DNA from 2 places in the Thermobispora bispora DSM 43833 genome. Region 2 is predicted to be linked to the other one. Evidence: riboswitches for the same ligand, from Rfam matches in the RefSeq annotation. Region 2 holds a riboswitch; the other holds the start of a gene.
The links. A riboswitch is a leader RNA that binds a small molecule or an ion and turns the genes downstream of it on or off. The one in region 2 is predicted to bind thiamine pyrophosphate.

Region 1: linked by a shared signal. The riboswitch ahead of TBIS_RS00225 (purine-cytosine permease family protein) and the one ahead of thiO (glycine oxidase ThiO) in region 2 are both predicted to bind thiamine pyrophosphate.

Annotation. Positions count from the first base shown of each region.
Region 1 covers NC_014165.1:44,871-52,873, forward strand. The annotation lists gene TBIS_RS00205 (hypothetical protein) at 1-198, shown strand, start outside; gene TBIS_RS19390 (hypothetical protein) at 238-411, shown strand; gene TBIS_RS00210 (ATP-binding protein) at 572-1,048, opposite strand; gene TBIS_RS00215 (PAS domain S-box protein) at 1,156-3,072, opposite strand; gene TBIS_RS00220 (methylated-DNA--[protein]-cysteine S-methyltransferase) at 3,169-3,732, shown strand; gene TBIS_RS00225 (purine-cytosine permease family protein) at 3,798-5,171, opposite strand; TPP riboswitch at 5,161-5,277, opposite strand; gene TBIS_RS00230 (rhodanese-like domain-containing protein) at 5,456-5,788, opposite strand; gene TBIS_RS00235 (Fpg/Nei family DNA glycosylase) at 5,922-6,800, opposite strand; gene TBIS_RS00240 (TenA family protein) at 6,859-7,467, opposite strand; gene TBIS_RS00245 (GOLPH3/VPS74 family protein) at 7,515-8,003, shown strand, end outside.
Region 2 covers NC_014165.1:1,513,634-1,521,636, reverse strand. The annotation lists gene TBIS_RS06730 (polyprenyl synthetase family protein) at 1-594, shown strand, start outside; gene thiE (thiamine phosphate synthase) at 950-1,615, opposite strand; gene TBIS_RS06720 (Rv2175c family DNA-binding protein) at 1,659-2,036, opposite strand; gene TBIS_RS06715 (NAD(P)/FAD-dependent oxidoreductase) at 2,125-3,303, opposite strand; TPP riboswitch at 3,429-3,541, shown strand; gene thiO (glycine oxidase ThiO) at 3,530-4,657, shown strand; gene thiS (sulfur carrier protein ThiS) at 4,654-4,854, shown strand; gene TBIS_RS06700 (thiazole synthase) at 4,857-5,651, shown strand; gene pknB (Stk1 family PASTA domain-containing Ser/Thr kinase) at 5,747-7,687, shown strand; gene TBIS_RS06690 (8-oxoguanine deaminase) at 7,803-8,003, opposite strand, start outside.

The DNA of each region.
Region 1 (8,003 bases), 1.5 Mb from region 2:
TTCCGGGCGATGAGCGAGGCGTTCGCGCCGCGGGAACGGCCGGAGCGGATCAACCGCTACCCGATCGGTACGGCATGGCAGGCGCAGCGCGGCCTGCACCGGGCCGGCGAGGGAGCCGCCGGGCCCCGGGTGCCGGGCATCCCCGAGCCGGCGGGGGGCGGGGAGGCGGCCGGGCACGACGTCCCGGGCGAGCCCTGAGCGGTCGCGCCCTCCGGCCCGGTCGCGTACGGTGGCGGTATGGCCCGTATCGCGCTCACCGTCCTGGGGATCTTCCTCGCCCTGTGGCTCGTGTTCGGCTTCGTGCTGCCGACGCTGTTCGCGATCTTCAAGTTCCTGCTGTTCGCCGCGGTCCTCGCGTTCCTCGGGTTCGTGGCGGTCACCCTCGTCGGCAAGGTGTCCGGCAGATCGTGAACCCGGCACGCCCCGGCGGTCACGTCACCGGCTGAGCCGATCGGTCACGTGACCGCCTGAGCCGATCCATCACGTCAGCGGCCGAGCCGATCCCGGGCGCCCGCCGCACCGGGCGCCCGTACCGGGCCGGACGGGCGGGCGACGATAGGGCCGATTCCGGTCACCGGTTTCCCCGGGTTTCGGTACGGCCCGCCGCGCCCGGCGGGTGCTCGGCCGTGTGCGGCCCGGTCCCGTTCTTCGACTCCCAGGAGGCGGTGATCCGCGCCCAGACCGTGGTCTGCCGGTCCTCGTGACGCACCCCCCACCGCTCCGCCACGTAGTCCACGATGCTCAGCCCGCGGCCGCCGAGCGAGGAGAGCGTCAGGCACCCCGCACGCGGCTCGGTCGCCGCCCCACCGTCGCTCACCTGCACCTCGACGTGGCTCTCGGAGCAGCTCCACGCCACCCGGAGCTTGCCCGAGGGGAGCGGATGGGCATGCCGGAGGGCGTTGCTCAGCAGCTCGCTCAGCACGAGAACGACGTCATCGACCGCGGAGGAGACCAGCCCCGCGGCCTGCAGCTCGGCACTGAGGCGCTGGCGGGCGATGGCGACGCTCGACGGCGCGTACGGCAGCATCACAACGCGCGACGCAATCACCTCCCCGCATCCGTTTCCCGGAGGAAACCAGCCCCCCAGTACGGCCGAAATGCCCCGTGAAGTCACCAGAGAAACCGAAGCATCGATCACAGATTGCTGACATTCGACTATTGATCAGTGGTCATCGGGGCCTTCTGCTTACCCTGCCCCGAATCGGGCACCGCACACGGCAGCACCACCCGCATGCGCGTACCCCCTCCGGGACGGGGGTGGGCCGTCACCTCCCCTCCTTGAGCCCGGGCCAGGCTCCGCACGATGTAGAGGCCGAGGCCCACACCGCCGAACCTGCGCCGGTTGCCGCTGTCCGCTTGTACGAACCGTTCGAAGATACGCTCCCGGTCCGCGGGCGCGATGCCCACCCCCTCATCTTCGACCACGACCACCACGCGGTCGCCCTCGGCCCAGGCCGCGACGCGGATCAGGCCCCCGTCCGGCGAGTACTTGAACGCGTTCTCCAGGAGCTGGCCGAGCAGGATCTCGGTGGCGAGGGCGTCCCCGTGGACCAGCGGGAGGCCGGGCTGGACGTCCACCTCGATCCGGTGCCGGTCGGAGAGCGCCGGCAGGCCGAGCGTGGCCGCGCGGATCCGCTCGCCCAGGTCGAACGGCTCGGTCGTGATGGTGAGCGCGCCCGTGCCGGCCCACGCGCCGAGCAGCAGGTGGTCCATGAGCCGCCCGAGCGCGTTGGCGCGTTCCGCGATCGTGCGCACCGCCGACCGCCGCTCCGCGTCGGAGAGGGCGTCCCACCGGCGGTCGAGCGTGCTGGCGAACCCGCGCACGATCGTGATCGGGGTGCGCAGCTCGTGGCCGGTGACGGCGAGGAACAGGTCCTTGGCCTCCTCCAGCTCCTTCGCCCGGGTCACGTCCCGGAAGTCGACCACGGCCTCGCCGGTCTCCGGGATCTCGTTGCACAGCACGTCGAGCCAGCGGCCGGACGGCAGCCGGAAGGTCAGCTTCTCCCCCGGCGCGGGCAGCGGGAACGGCGGCGGCTTCCCGATCACCTCGGCCGCGGTGAGCCCGGTCAGCTCCGCGGCGGCCGCGTTCCACCGCACCACCCGGGACTCGCCGTCGAGCACCGCGATCCCGTCCGCGCACGCGTCGAAGACGGCGCGCTCGTGCGCGCGCTGCCGTACCGCCTCCTGGTAGGCCATGGCGTTGCCCACCGCGATCCCCACGTGCCCGGCGAGCAGCTCGAGCAGCTCCAGCTCCACGTGGCTCGCCCGGTGTCTCGCGAACAGGGCGTACAGCGCGCCGTACGGCCGGCCGCCGACCGCGGCGAGGCCCACCGCGATGGTGTGCACCCCGGGGACGTACGCCCGGAGCGGCTCCTCGCACCCGTCGCCGACGCCGGTCTCGAGCAGCACCGGCCGGCCGGTGCGGAGCAGCTTGCCGACCAGGCTCGTGGCCAGCTCCGCCGTGCTGCCCCGGGCCTCCTCGGGGAGCCGGTGCAGGCCGACGAGCCGCAGCCGGTCCCCCTCGATCGACGCGAACGCCCCGGCGTCGGCGCCGGTGAGCTCGGTGAGGCTCGCCGCGATGCGGTCGAGCACGATCGGCAGGTCGAGGTCGGCGTTGATGTCCGCGACCACGTCGGTGAGCCGCCGGACCAGCCTGGCCCGGCGGGCCGCCCCGCCCTGGGCGGCGTCGTCGTCCTCGACCGAGTGGTAGACGCTCACGTACCCCAGGAGCGCCCCGGTGGGGGAGCGCAGCGCGCTCGTGTCCACCCGCACGTCGAGGAGCCGGCCGTCCCGGTGGTAGCGCCTGCTGCGCAGGGAGACGCGCCCACCGGTGCGGACCCGTTCGAGCACCGCGTTGTGCTCGGCCATCAGCTCCCTGGGCACGATCGGCGCCCGCTTGCCGACGAGCTCCTCGGCCTGCCAGCCGAAGAGCCGCTCGGCCGCCGCGTTCCAGCTCACCACCGCCAGATCGCGGTCGAAGGCGACGATGGCGTCCGGGGCGCTGGCGACGACCGCGCCGGCGACGCCGTCCGCATCCCCGTCGGTCACCCAGGAGCCGTCCACGTCACCCATCGTGCCCGCTATCCACTTTCGATTCCGTGGTTTTCCGCGGGCCGGGCACGCTCCGATACGCTTCCTCCACGCAGTGAGAGGAGAAGTGGCACGCCAATGTCCTCTGGGGACCTCGAAGCTCTCCTCCGGGTGACCGCACCGGGGTACAAGGGCGAGCCCGCTCCGGACATCGCCCTCGGGACCACCGACGGCCCGGTCGGCCGCCTTGTGCTCGCGGTGACCGCACGCGGTGTGGTGGCGTGCAGCTATGAGGACGAGGACACGGTCTACGCGCGGATCCACAAATCGCTGGGCGGGTCCATCGGTTCCGACCCGCGGCGGATCGACCCGGTGCGGCGGGAGCTCGACGCGTACTTCGAAGGCCGGCTCCGCGCCTTCTCCACCCCGGCCGATCTCCAGCTCGCGGCGCCGTTCGTGCGGACCGTGCTCCAGATGATGCTCTCCGTGCCGTACGGCACGACCACGACCTATCGGGACATCGCGGCGCGCATCGGCCGGCCGCAGGCGGTGCGGGCGGTGAGCAGCGCGCTCAGCGCGAACCCGGTCTGCCTGTTCGTGCCGTGCCACCGGGCGGTGGAGTCCGCCGAGTCGCTGGGCGGGTACGCGGGGGGCGCCGAGGCCAAGGGGTACCTGCTCCGGCTCGAAGGCGCGCTCGCCTGATCCCGCCGGCGTACGGCCCGGCCGATCGATGCCCGCGGTCATGGCCGATGAGCCTGGTCCGGTGGTCACCGGCCGGTGAGCGCCGGGTCCCGCCGCTCCGCCTCGGCCATACGCCGCCGCCGGACGATCGGCCCGGCGAGCAGGGTGCCGGCGGCCGAGATCACGAACGCGGCGAGCGCGGCGTTCAGCCATGGCGGGCTGGTGAACCCGATGGCCGAGCGCGCCGCGGCCCAGATCGCGTCCCACCAGCCGACGGTCGGCGTGGCCGTCACGAGCCAGTAGGCGGCGAAGCCGAGCAGCCACGGCACGAGCATGAGCCAGCGCGCGGGGGCGTCCTCCGCGGTGTTCCAGCGGGACGCGCCGCCGAGCACGAAGTAGTCCACCGCGAGCACCGCGAACATCGGCACGAAGACCGCGCCGATCACGCTGAGGAAGGCGCCGTAGGCGGTCACGTCGGCCACGAGCGCGATGAGGATGGTCACCACCCCGACCGCCACCGAGATCACCCGCCGGTCGAGGCGGGGCCGGAGGTTCTGGATCGACATGGTGGTCGAGTAGACGTTCGCGAACGACTGGTCCACCTCGCGCAGCACCAGGATCCCGAAGAACAGCCCGCCGAGCGGGGCGGCGACGAAGGGGTCCCAGACCCGGTCCGGGTCGTTGCCCACGATGGCGAGCGCGGCGATCCCCAGCGCGAGGCAGGCGACCTGGGCGATCGTGTACCCGCCCACCACCCCGGTGAACGCCGCCGCGCTCGACCGGGAGTGCCGGGTGAAGTCGGCGGCGAGCGGCACCCAGGAGACCGACAGGGCGATCACATAGTCGACGGCCGGGGCGAACGCGTGCCACGACCCTTCGCCGAGCGAGGGCACCCGGGCGAAGAGCACCACCGAGAGCCAGACCATCGACACGATCACGCCCGCCGTCACGTACCGCCGCAGCAGCCGCAGCGAGCCGAGCGGCCGGATGGTGAGCGCGATCGTCACCACCCCGGCGAGCACCACCCACAGCGCGTACGGCGTGCCCGGCCCGAAGATCGCCTGGGCTCCCCGGGCGATCACCCACAGCTCGAACGCCCCCCAGCCGAGCATCTGCACGATGTTGAGCACGGTGGGGACGTAGGAGAGGCGGGTGCCGAACAGGCCCCGGAGCAGCACCATCGCGGGCCGGCCGGTCTGGGTGCCCGGGATCGCCGACACGCCGACCATCGCGGTCCCGATCAGGCTGCCGATGACCGCGGCGAGCAGGGCCGCGGGGAAGGTGAGCGGCTCACCGCCGAGCGGGTCGAGGAGGAACAGCGCGCCGGAGAACCCGAGGAGGCTCACCCCGAGGTTGGCCCAGAACGCCCCCTGGTCGAGCAGGCCGAGGGTCTTGGGCGGCTCTTCGTCGAGGGTGAGCGGGGCTTCGGAACGGTCGGAACCGACGCGGCCAGACGTCATCGCACACTCCCTACGCCGGTATTACCCGGACAGGTTCAGGCGGTCGGCGGCGCCGTGTCAGCCGCCCTCTCAGCCCGGTCAGGCCCGAGCTCCCGCGGTTCGATCGAGTTTTGCCGACGTGATTATGCGCACTGGTCGGTGATTTGTCACGCCCGGTCAAGCCGCGCGGTAAAGAATCCGCAGGCCGCGGCGCGGACCGGGGCAGGCCCGCGCGGTGGAGAACGCCAGGTGGAACGCCGGGCCCCGTCGGCCGCGCCGGGGCCGGCGGCCGGTCCGCGCCGGTGTCAGGCCACGTACGGGGGCATCCCGGTCTCGCTCACCATCGGGCGGCCGGCCGCCGCCCATGACTGCATGCCGCCGCCCACGTTGATCGCCTGCTTGCCGATGTGGTTGAGCCACGCGGCCGCCTGCGCGGACCGGCCGCCCGCCCGGCAGATCACGTAGATCGGCTGGGCGTCGGGCACCTCCCCGATCCGGGACCGCAGGTCGCCCATGGGGATGTGCACCGCCTGCGGCGCGTGCCCGGCCCGCCATTCGTCGAGCTCCCGGACGTCGAGCAGGAAGGCGTTCTCGGGGACCTCGCTCGCGTCCACTTCGTGCACCGTCATGCGTGCCATTCTGCAGGCCGGCGCCGGGTGCTCGCCCCGGCGGGGAGCGGACGCCTGCGCCTGAGCCGGCCCCGCGGGGAGCGGACGCGTGCGGCTGAGCCGCCCTTGCCCCGAGCGGACGCGCTTCCGCGGCCGGCCGCCCTCACCGGAGCAGCCGGGACAGCCGCCGGTCGGCGAGGGGCCTGCCGCCGGTCTGACACGTCGGGCAGTACTGGAGCGCCGAGTCCGCGAACGACACCTCGCGGATCGTGTCCCCGCACGCGTGGCACGCCTCGCCGGTACGGCCGTGCACCCGCATGCGGAGCCGCGGGTGCGGTTCCGGGCGCTCGGCGGCGAGCGCCCGCGCCTCGGCGACCGCCTCGCCGAGGACGGTCACGATCGCCGAGTGGAGCGCGGCCACCTGGTCGTCGGTCAGCGAGTCGGCGAGCTTGAACGGGGAGAGCCGGGCGGCGTGCAGGATCTCGTCGGAGTACGCGTCGCCGATCCCGGAGATCAGCCGCTGATCGCGGAGCAGCCCTTTGACCTGGGTACAGCCGGCCCGGACGATCTCACGGAGCCGGGCCACGGTGAAGCCGTCCGACAGCGGATCGATCCCCAGGCCGGCGATGCCCGGCACCTCGGCCGGGTCGTGCACCACGTAGAGCGCGAGGCGCTTGCGCGGGCCCGCCTCGTGCAGCTCGAACCCCGGCGCCCTGCCCTCGGGGTCCGGCGAGAGCCGTACCCGGGCGGCGAGCGGACCCCGCCCGGACCGGGCGGGCCGGGCGCCGGTGAGGTCGTCGCGCCAGCGCAACCGGCCGCTCCGGCCGAGGTGCGCGACCAGGTGCAGGCCCTCGCACTCCAGGTCGAGGAACTTGCCGTGCCGGTGCACGCCGGTGATCGCCCGCCCCACGAGCGCCGCCGGAGGCGGGTTCACGGTCTTCAGCGCCTGGACCGCGACCACGTCGGCCCCGGCGACCGTACGGCCGCCGGCCCGCGCGCGCAGGAAGGCGGCGAGCGCCTCGACCTCGGGCAGCTCCGGCATGCCCTGCAGGTACCCGGCGCCCGCCGCGGCAATCCCGCGGCCGCCGTGGGCCGCCGGATCAGACGGGGACGTCCCAGAAGGCGAGCTCGTGGTTCATGCCCTCGATGAACAGGGCCTTGGCCCGTTCGGGGTCCGGGTTCGCCTCGTCGAGCATCACCGCGATCCGGTCCGCGAGCGCGGCGAAGTTCGGGTCGGCGTAGGTCTCCACCCACCGCCGGTACCGCGGCTCGGCGGGCGGGTTCTTGGCGAGGATCTGGCCGAGGGTGGAGTACCCCCACATGCACGGGTAGAGCGCGGCGAGACCCTCGGCGTAGTTCGCCGCCGCCTCCAGCAGGAACGAGGTGTAGGCGGCGCAGGCCGGCCCCTTCACCGCACCCTCCAGGTCCGCGCCGAACTCGGCGGAGAGCGACCGGTGCAGGTTGAGCTCGTCGTGGAAGGTCGAGTACGCCAGGTCGACCAGGTCGCCGAGGTGCTTGTCCGGCGCCTGCCAGGCGAGGCGGCAGAACACCCGCACGTAGTCGTGGAGGTACAGGTAGTCCTGCTCCAGCCACGACCGGAACACCTCCTCCGGCAGGTCACCGTTGGCGATGCCCCGGACCGTCGGGTGGGCGAGCTGGGCGTCGAGCATCGGCCGCCCAATGGCCTGCAATTCCTGCGAGATACCCATGAAACGCATTCTGCCCGGGGGCCGGAATCGCCGCTTAGGGTGGAACCGTGACGCTGACGATCGCCGAAGAACTCCTGCTGCTCGGCTACCACGACGAGACCGGCCGCCCCCAGGCCGGGAGCGTGGAGCTCGACGCCGCCGTCGCCGGCGCCCTGCTGGCCGAGCTCGCCGTCGCCGGCCGCATCGACCTCCGGGACGACATGGTCGTGGTCACCGACCGCTCCCCGGTCGGTGACGAGGAGCTCGACGCCGTCCTGGCCCGCGTCCACGGCGAGCCCAAGCCGCGCAAGGCGCAGTGGTGGGTGGAGAGACTGCGCTCCGGCGAGCTCCGCAAGCGCCTGCTGCGGCGCCTCGCCGAGCGGGGTGTGCTCAGTGAGGAGACCACCAAGCTGTTCGGCCTCATCCCCCTGCGGCGCTACCCGGAACGGGACCCGTCGGCCGAGCAGGAGATCAGGCGGCGGATCGAGAACGTGCTGACCGGGGCCGACCCGGACCCGCGGACCGCGGTCCTCATCTCGCTGCTCCACGCGGCGAGG
Region 2 (8,003 bases):
CCGGTCCACGACCACATGCTCACCGAGCTCATGTGCGGGCAGTACCTCGACCTGCTGGAGCAGGCGCAGGGCGAGGGCACGTTCGACAGCGCGCTCCGGGTGGCGCTCTACAAGAGCGGCAAGTACTCGGTCGAGCAGCCGCTCCGGCTCGGGCTGCTCCTCGCCGCCCAGAGCCGGCTCCCGTGGATCGACACCCTCTGCGCGCAGTACGGCCAGCGGGTGGGGATCGCGTTCCAGCTCCGCGACGACATCCTCGGGGTCTTCGGCGACCCGGCCGAGACCGGCAAGCCCGCCGGGGACGACCTGCGCGAGGGCAAGCGCACCATGCTCATCGCCCGCACCCTCGCCCAGGCGACGCCGGAGCAGGCGGAGGTGGTCCGCAAGCTGCTCGGCAACCCCGATCTCGACGCCGAGGGCGTGGCCACGCTCCGGACGATCATCGAGGAGACGGGCGCGCTCGCCGCGTGCGAGGAGATGATCAAGCGCTACCTCGACGAGGCGCTGCACGCGCTCCAGGAGGCGCCCATCATCGACGAGAGCGCCCGCTCCGCCCTGGCCGCGCTCGCGGTCGCGGCGACCACGCGGCGCACCTGAGCGCCTGCGCCTCCGGGCGGCGCGGGCCGCCCACCCGACGCGACGGGCACCCGGCCGGCGCTCCCCGGATCCGCGGACCGCGGTGGACGCCCGGCCCGGCGCTCCCGGCCCAGCGAGCGCGAAGACGCCCGGCCTGGGCCTGATCCGCGAGGCGTGATCGGGACCCTGGCCCGCGGGCCGCGACGGGCGGGCCCGGCGGACCGGCGCGCGCCCTCGCGAGCCGGCGAGTGCCGCGCGCAGCCGGTCGCGTCCGGGCCCCGCGCCTCATAGTGAAGAGACCACAGCCGGTCACGGCCCGGCCTCGTGGCTCACGGCGCGAAGACCGCGGCCGCCGGTCGCGGCCGGGCCTTACGGGTCAGAGCGGGACGGCCCGCAGCCGGTCGCGGAACCGGGCGGCCGCCTCCCCCGGGTCGTCGGCCTCGGTGATCGCGCGGACCACGACGACCCGGCGGACCCCGTACCCGATGACCTCGTCGAGGTTGTTCAGGTCGATGCCGCCGATGCCGAACCAGGGGCGTTGCGTGCCGAGCCCGGAGGCGTACCGGATCAGCTCCGGACCGGCCGCCGGGCGGCCGGGCTTGGTCGGGGTGGGCCAGATCGGGCCGCAGCAGAAGTAGTCGACGCCGGGCTCCGCGGCCGCCGCCGACGCCTGCTCGGGTGAGTGCGTGGACCTGCCGATGAGGATGTCCGGTCCGAGGATCTCCCGGGCCACCGCGACCGGGAGGTCGTTCTGGCCGAGGTGGAGGATGTCCGGCCGGGCGGCATAGGCGATGTCGGCCCGGTCGTTCACCGCGAGCAGCGCCCCGTGCCGGTCACAGGCCGCACGGAAGATCTCGAGCAGCTCCAGCTCCTCGCGGGCCTCCAGGCCCTTCTCCCTGAGCTGGACGATGTCCACGCCGTTCGCCAGGACCGCGTCGAGGAACTCCTCGAGGTCGCCGCGGTCCCGCCGGCCGTCGGTGCACAGGTAGAGCCTGGCCCGGGCGAGCCGCTCACGCCGGGTGCCGTTATCGGTACCGATCACCCGACCACAATGCCATCACCGGCGGGCCGCCGGGTACCCGGGGTCAGAACCCGAGCGCCTGCGCCCGCCGCTTGACCTCGGTGTGCCGTCCCGCGGCGATCGCCTCGATCGGCGTCCCGGGCAGGGAGTCGTCCGGGGTGAACAGCCAGCGGATCGACTCGACCGGGTTGTAACCGGCGTCGGCGAGCAGGGTGAGCGTCCCGGGCAGGCCCTTCAGCACCTCGCCGCCGGCGATGAAGATCGCGGGGATCTGCGGCTCGCTCTCGCCGCTCCGCCGGACGCCCACCAGCTTGTGGTCGTGGATCAGCTGCTTGACCCGGCCGACCGAGACCTTCAGCCGCTTCGCGGCCTCGGAGAGCGAGATCCACTCGGCCACGAGCCGCTCGGTCTCCGGGTCGATCTGCGTAACAGCTAGCGTCACGCAATCACCATTACCACAGGCGCGCCGTCCGAAAACACCCTGATGAGTGCCCCGGGAGGCAGCCCGCGGGAACGCCGCCCGGCCCCGGTCATTCCTTGACGCAGTCGCGGAGCGGGACCGACGGATCGGTCAGCCGCCGCGGGTCGAGCCGCTGCCCGCGCTCGGCTATCCGGCGGCCCTGCACCACGTCGCGCGGCCGGTCGACGGTGAGGATCGCGGCGAGCCGGTCCTCGGCGGTGAGCCAGCACACCGCCCACTTGGCGTCGGTGCGGGGGTCGCCGCGGAGCAGCGTCCGCTCCGCCCCGATCCGGTCGCCGGCGAACTGCACCATCCGGCCGAACTGCTCCGACCAGAAGTAGGGCACGGGATCGTAGACCGCGTCCTCGCCCAGCAGGGTCGCCGCCGCGGTGTCCGGGGCGGAGATGGCCGTGTCCCAGTGCTCGACGCGCATGCGCCGGCCGTACCGGCGCGACCACCAGTTGGCGCAGTCGCCGACCGCGACCACGTTGGGCAGGGTGCTCCGCAGGTGCTCGTCCACGAGCACGCCGTTGTCGACCGCGACGCCCGACCCCTTCAGCCAGTCGACGGCCGGGCGCACCCCGATGCCGGTCACCACCACGTCGGCCCGCACCCGGGTACCGGACATGAGCGTGATCCCATCGGGGTCGACGCTGCCGACCGGTGCGCCCAGCCGCAGCTCCACCCCGGCCTCGGCGTACCACGGGATCGTGTACGCGCCGACCTCGGGGCCGAGCGCGCCCGCCAGCGGCGCCTCGGCCGCCTCGATCACCGTGACCGCGCATCCGGCCCGCGCCGCCGCCGTCGCCACCTCCGCGCCGATCCAGCCCGCGCCGATCACGGCCACCCGGGTGCCGGGCGTGAGCCGTTCGCGCAGCGCGCGGGCGTCGTCGATGGTGCGCAGCACGTACTGCCTGCCCTCGCCGCGCAGCCGGATCGGGGTGGCGCCGGTCGCGATGACCAGCCCGTCGTACTCGATCTCGCCCTCGGTCGTCTCCAGGACGCCGTCGCGCAGCCCCTTGGCGGCCGTGCCGAGGCGCACCGTGACGTCGAGCGCGTCGAGGTCGGAGTCGACCGCGGTCGAGTCCGTCTCGCCCGCCAGGACCGCCTTGGACAGCGGCGGCCGGTCGTAGGGGCGATGCCGTTCCTCACCGATGAGCGTGATCAGCCCGGCGAACCCGCGGGCCCGCAGCGCCTCCACGCTGCGCACACCGGCCAGGCCGCCGCCCACCACCACCACGTGATCCACAACCCGAACATAGATTGCCGACCGGGGAGCCCGCCATCCGGCGCCGGATAACGAGTTGAGTACGCCACACCCGCGTCTACGGAATGCCCCAGTGCGTGGCCGAGTGTCCCGGGATTAGGCTGATTGTGGAGACGCGCGGGAGCTCGGCATGCCGGGCTGAGAGGAGAGCGCAAGGCTCTCGACCGCCAAGGAACCTGATCCGGGTAATGCCGGCGAAGGGAGCGAAATGCCCAGAGAAACGGGCGCGCCCGCCGGTCACGACGTGATCGTCGTGGGCGGCGGGGTGGCCGGCCTGTCCGCCGCCTGGCGCGCGGCGAAGCTCGGACTGTCGGTGGCCGTGATCGACCCCCACCCCGGTCGCGGGGCCACGCACGTGTCGGGGGGCATGCTCGCCCCGGTCAGCGAGGTGACCTACACCGAGGAGCCGCTGCTGCAGCTCGGCCTCGCCTCGCTGGCGCGGTGGCCGGCCTTCCGGGACGAGCTGCAGGAGGAGACCGGGATCGACCTCGACTACCGGACCGACGGCACCCTGCAGGTCGGCTACCACTCCGACGACATGGCCTACCTCGATCGGCTCGCCGAGTTCGAGCGGACGCTCGGGCTGCGGGTGGAGCGCCTCACCGGGCGGGAGTGCCGGGCCGAGGAGCCGATGCTCTCCCCCTCGGTCCGCGGCGGCCTGCTCGCCCGGGACGACGCGTGGGTGAACCCGAGGAAGGTGGTCACCGCCCTGCTCGCCGCGGTGGACCGCCACGGCGTGCGGGTGATCCCCGAGCGCGCCGCCGGGCTGGTCGCCGGCGGTGACTCCCCCGGCGTACGGCTCGGCTCGGGCGAGGTGGTCCGGGGCGCGTGGGTGGTCGTCGCCGCGGGCGCGTGGTCGTCCGAGATCCTCCCCGGCCTCCCGGTGCGGCCGGTCAAGGGGCAGATCCTCCGGCTGCGCGGCCCGGCCGGCTTCCTGAGCCGGTGCGTGCGCGGCCTGGTGCACGGCTCCCCCGTCTACCTCGTGCCCCGGGGCGACGGCGAGATCACGCTCGGCGCGACCATGGAGGAGCTGGGGTTCGACGGGCGGGTCACCGCGGGCGCGGTCTACGAGCTCCTGCGCGACGCACACGAGCTCGTTCCCGGCGTCACCGAGCTCGAGCTGGCCGAGACCGCGACCGGCTTCCGGCCCGGGACACCGGACAACCTGCCGCTCATCGGGCCGGCCGGGCCGCCGGGCGTGCTCGCCGCCACCGGCCACGGCCGGGGCGGCATCCTGCTGGCCCCCATCTCCGCCGAGGCCATCGCGGCGTTCCTCACCGATGGCCCGGTACCGGATGTCGTCAAGTCCTGCGATCCAGGGAGATTCCGATCGTGAAGGTCGTGATCAACGGGAACACGGTCGAGCTGCCCGGCGGGGCGACCGCCGCCGACGCGGTGCGCACGCTCACCTCGGCGCACTCCGGTGTGGCGATCTCGATCAACGACGAGGTGGTGAGCCGGAGCGCGTGGGAGTCGACCCCGCTCTCCGAGGGCGACCGGGTCGAGGTGCTCACCGCGGTACAGGGAGGGTGAGCATGGCCGAGACCCCGGCCCCCGCGGCCCCCGGCGGCGACGACGTGTTCGTCCTCGGCGGGGAGAAGTTCACCTCGCGCCTGATCATGGGCACCGGCGGCGCCCCCTCGCTGGAGGTGCTCGACCAGGCGCTCGCCGCCTCCGGCACCGAGCTCACCACGGTGGCCATGCGCCGGCTCGACCCGTCGGCCAGGGGCTCGGTGCTCGACGTGCTGCGCAAGCGGGGGATCAAGCCCCTGCCCAACACCGCCGGCTGCTACACCGCCGGCGAGGCCGTGCTCACCGCCCGGCTGGCGCGGGAGGCCCTGGAGACCAACTGGGTCAAGCTGGAGGTCATCGCCGACGAGCGCACGCTGCTGCCCGACCCGATCGAGACCTTCGACGCGGCCGAGCGGCTGGTCGCCGACGGGTTCGTCGTGCTGCCGTACATCGGGGACGACCCCGCGCTGGCCCGCCGCCTCGAGCAGATCGGGTGCGCCGCCGTCATGCCGCTGGGCGCGCCGATCGGCTCCGGGCTCGGCATCCGCAACCCGCACAGCATCGAGCTGATCGTGGAGTCGGTGAACGTCCCGGTGATCCTCGACGCCGGGATCGGCACGGCGAGCGACGCGGCCCTGGCCATGGAGCTCGGCTGCGACGCCGTGCTGCTCGCCAGCGCGGTGACCCGGGCGCAACGGCCCGCCCTGATGGCCGCGGCCATGCGGGCCGCCGTCGACGCGGGCCGGAAGGCCTACCTGGCCGGCCGCATCCCGCGCCGGCGCTACGCCGAGGCGTCCTCCCCGGCCCGCGAGGCCTGACCTCCGGATCACGCGGGCCGGGGCCCGGCCGGGGCGAGGTATCGGTTGGGCTTCTCCAGCGGTACGTTCCGCGCGTCACCCGTAAACTCGGGCGAGTGGACACGACGCTAACCGATCCGCTCATTGGGCGGCTGCTCGATGGGCGCTACCGCGTCGAGTCCCGGATCGCCCGGGGCGGCATGGCCTCCGTCTACCTGGCTCTGGACGTCCGGCTCGAGCGCACGGTCGCCGTCAAGGTGATGCACCCGTCGCTGGCCGAGGACCCCCAGTTCGTGCAGCGGTTCATCGGCGAGGCGAAGTCGGTGGCCCGCCTTTCGCACCCGAACATCGTGCAGGTCTTCGACCAGGGCACCGACGGGACGCACGTCTACCTCTCGATGGAGTACATCCCCGGGAGGAGCCTGCGCGAGGTGCTGCGCGCCCGGGGCCGCCTGCCGGTGCGCGAGGCGCTGGAGATCGTCATCCCCGTGCTGGCCGCCCTCGGCGCCGCCCACCAGGCCGGGCTGATCCACCGGGACATCAAGCCCGAGAACGTGCTGATCGCCGACGACGGCCGGGTGAAGGTGGTGGACTTCGGGCTGGCCCGCGCCATCCACGGCGGCCACCTCACCCGCACCGGCACGATGATCGGCACGATCGGCTACATGTCGCCGGAGCAGGTCACCACGGGCACGGCCGACGCCCGCAGCGACGTCTACGCCGTGGGCATCATGCTCTTCGAGCTGCTCACCGGGCGGCAGCCGTACGCGGGCGAGACCGCGATGTCGATCGCCTACCGGCACGTGCACGAGAACGTGCCCGCGCCCTCGTCGGTCGTCCCGGGCATTCCGGCCTCCGTGGACGCGCTCGTGCGCTCCGCGACCGATCGCGACCCGGACCGGCGCCCCCGCGACGCCACGGCGATGCTCGTGGCCGCGGTCGAGGTGCACCGCGGGCTCACCCAGGGGGGCGCCGCGCACCCCACTCCCCCGCCGGGCTCGGTGACCGCCACCGCCGTCCACCAGGCCGAGGACCTCGACCCGGTCCCGGAGCGGGAGGAGCGGCTCGCCGAGACGATGATCCAGCCGCAGGTGGAGCTGCTCACCAGCCCGGGCACGGCGGAGCCCCGGGCGCGGCGCGGCCCGCGGCCGGCCATCTGGTTCATCGGCGCGCTCACCCTGCTGATGCTCGCCGGGATCGCGTTCAGCGCGTGGTGGTTCTCCCAGGGCCGCTACGTCAAGGTGCCCGACCTGCGCGGCCAGAACATCGTGGTCGCCCGGCAGATCGCCCAGCGGGCCGGCTTCGAGGTGAAGATCGGTGAGCCCAGGTTCGACGACAAGATCGAGAAGGACCGGGTGCTCGACACCGAGCCGGGGGCGGGCGCGGAGGTGGTCCGGGGCTCGCTCCTCACCCTGATCCCGTCCGGGGGCCCGGAGACGATCCCGGTGCCCAAGGTGGTCAACCTCAGCGAGGCCGACGCCCGGGCGAAGATCGCCGAAGTGGGGCTCACCGTCGGGCGCGTGAGCAAGCTGCCGAGCGAGACCGTCCCGCGCGGCCAGGTCATCCGGACCAATCCGGAGGTCGGCACGCGGGTGCGCAAGGGCGGCAAGGTCAACCTGGTGATCAGCGCCGGGCTGCTCATGCCGAACGTCACCGACATGACCCGGGAGCAGGCCGAGCAGTTCCTCCGGGAGAAGGGCTTCAACGTCCAGGTCGTCGAGGTGACCGACGACACCCCGCCCGGCACGGTGATCGCCCAGCACCCCGCCGGCGGCGCCGAGGTGGACGCGGGCGCGACCGTCAACCTCACGGTCTCCAAGGGCCCGGAGCACGGCTGGCGCTGGCCGTGGGAGATCGAGGTCGCCCCTGGAGAGCAGCCGCCCAACCTCGTCCAGGTCCCCGACGTGCGGTACAAGAACGTCCGCGACGCCGTCCACGAGCTGCGCGCCGCCGGGTTCAAGGTGCACGTCCGCAAGCTGTTCGGCACCGACCGGGTGGTCGCGGTCAACCCGGGCGGGCAGCAGCCGCCGGGGACCAAGATCACTATCTGGCACTGACCCGCGCGGCCCGGGCCGGCCGGTTCCGGCCCGGGCCGCCCGGTGTTCGGACGGCCCCGTACCGGATCGGCCCGCCGTACCGGATCGGCCGGCGGCGTTCCGCCGGCGGCGCGGCTCACCCGGCGGCGAGCAGGCGGCGGCGCGCTCTGACCCCCGCCTCCGCGGCCGCGTCCTCGGGGACCGTGCGCAGCTCACCGTCCTCCACCACGGTCCGGCCGCCCACGAGCAGCCGGGCCAGCGGCGGGGTCTGGCCGTAGACGAGGGCCACCACGGGGTCGTCCACGGCGGCGTGGAACCCGTCCAGCCGCCACAGCGC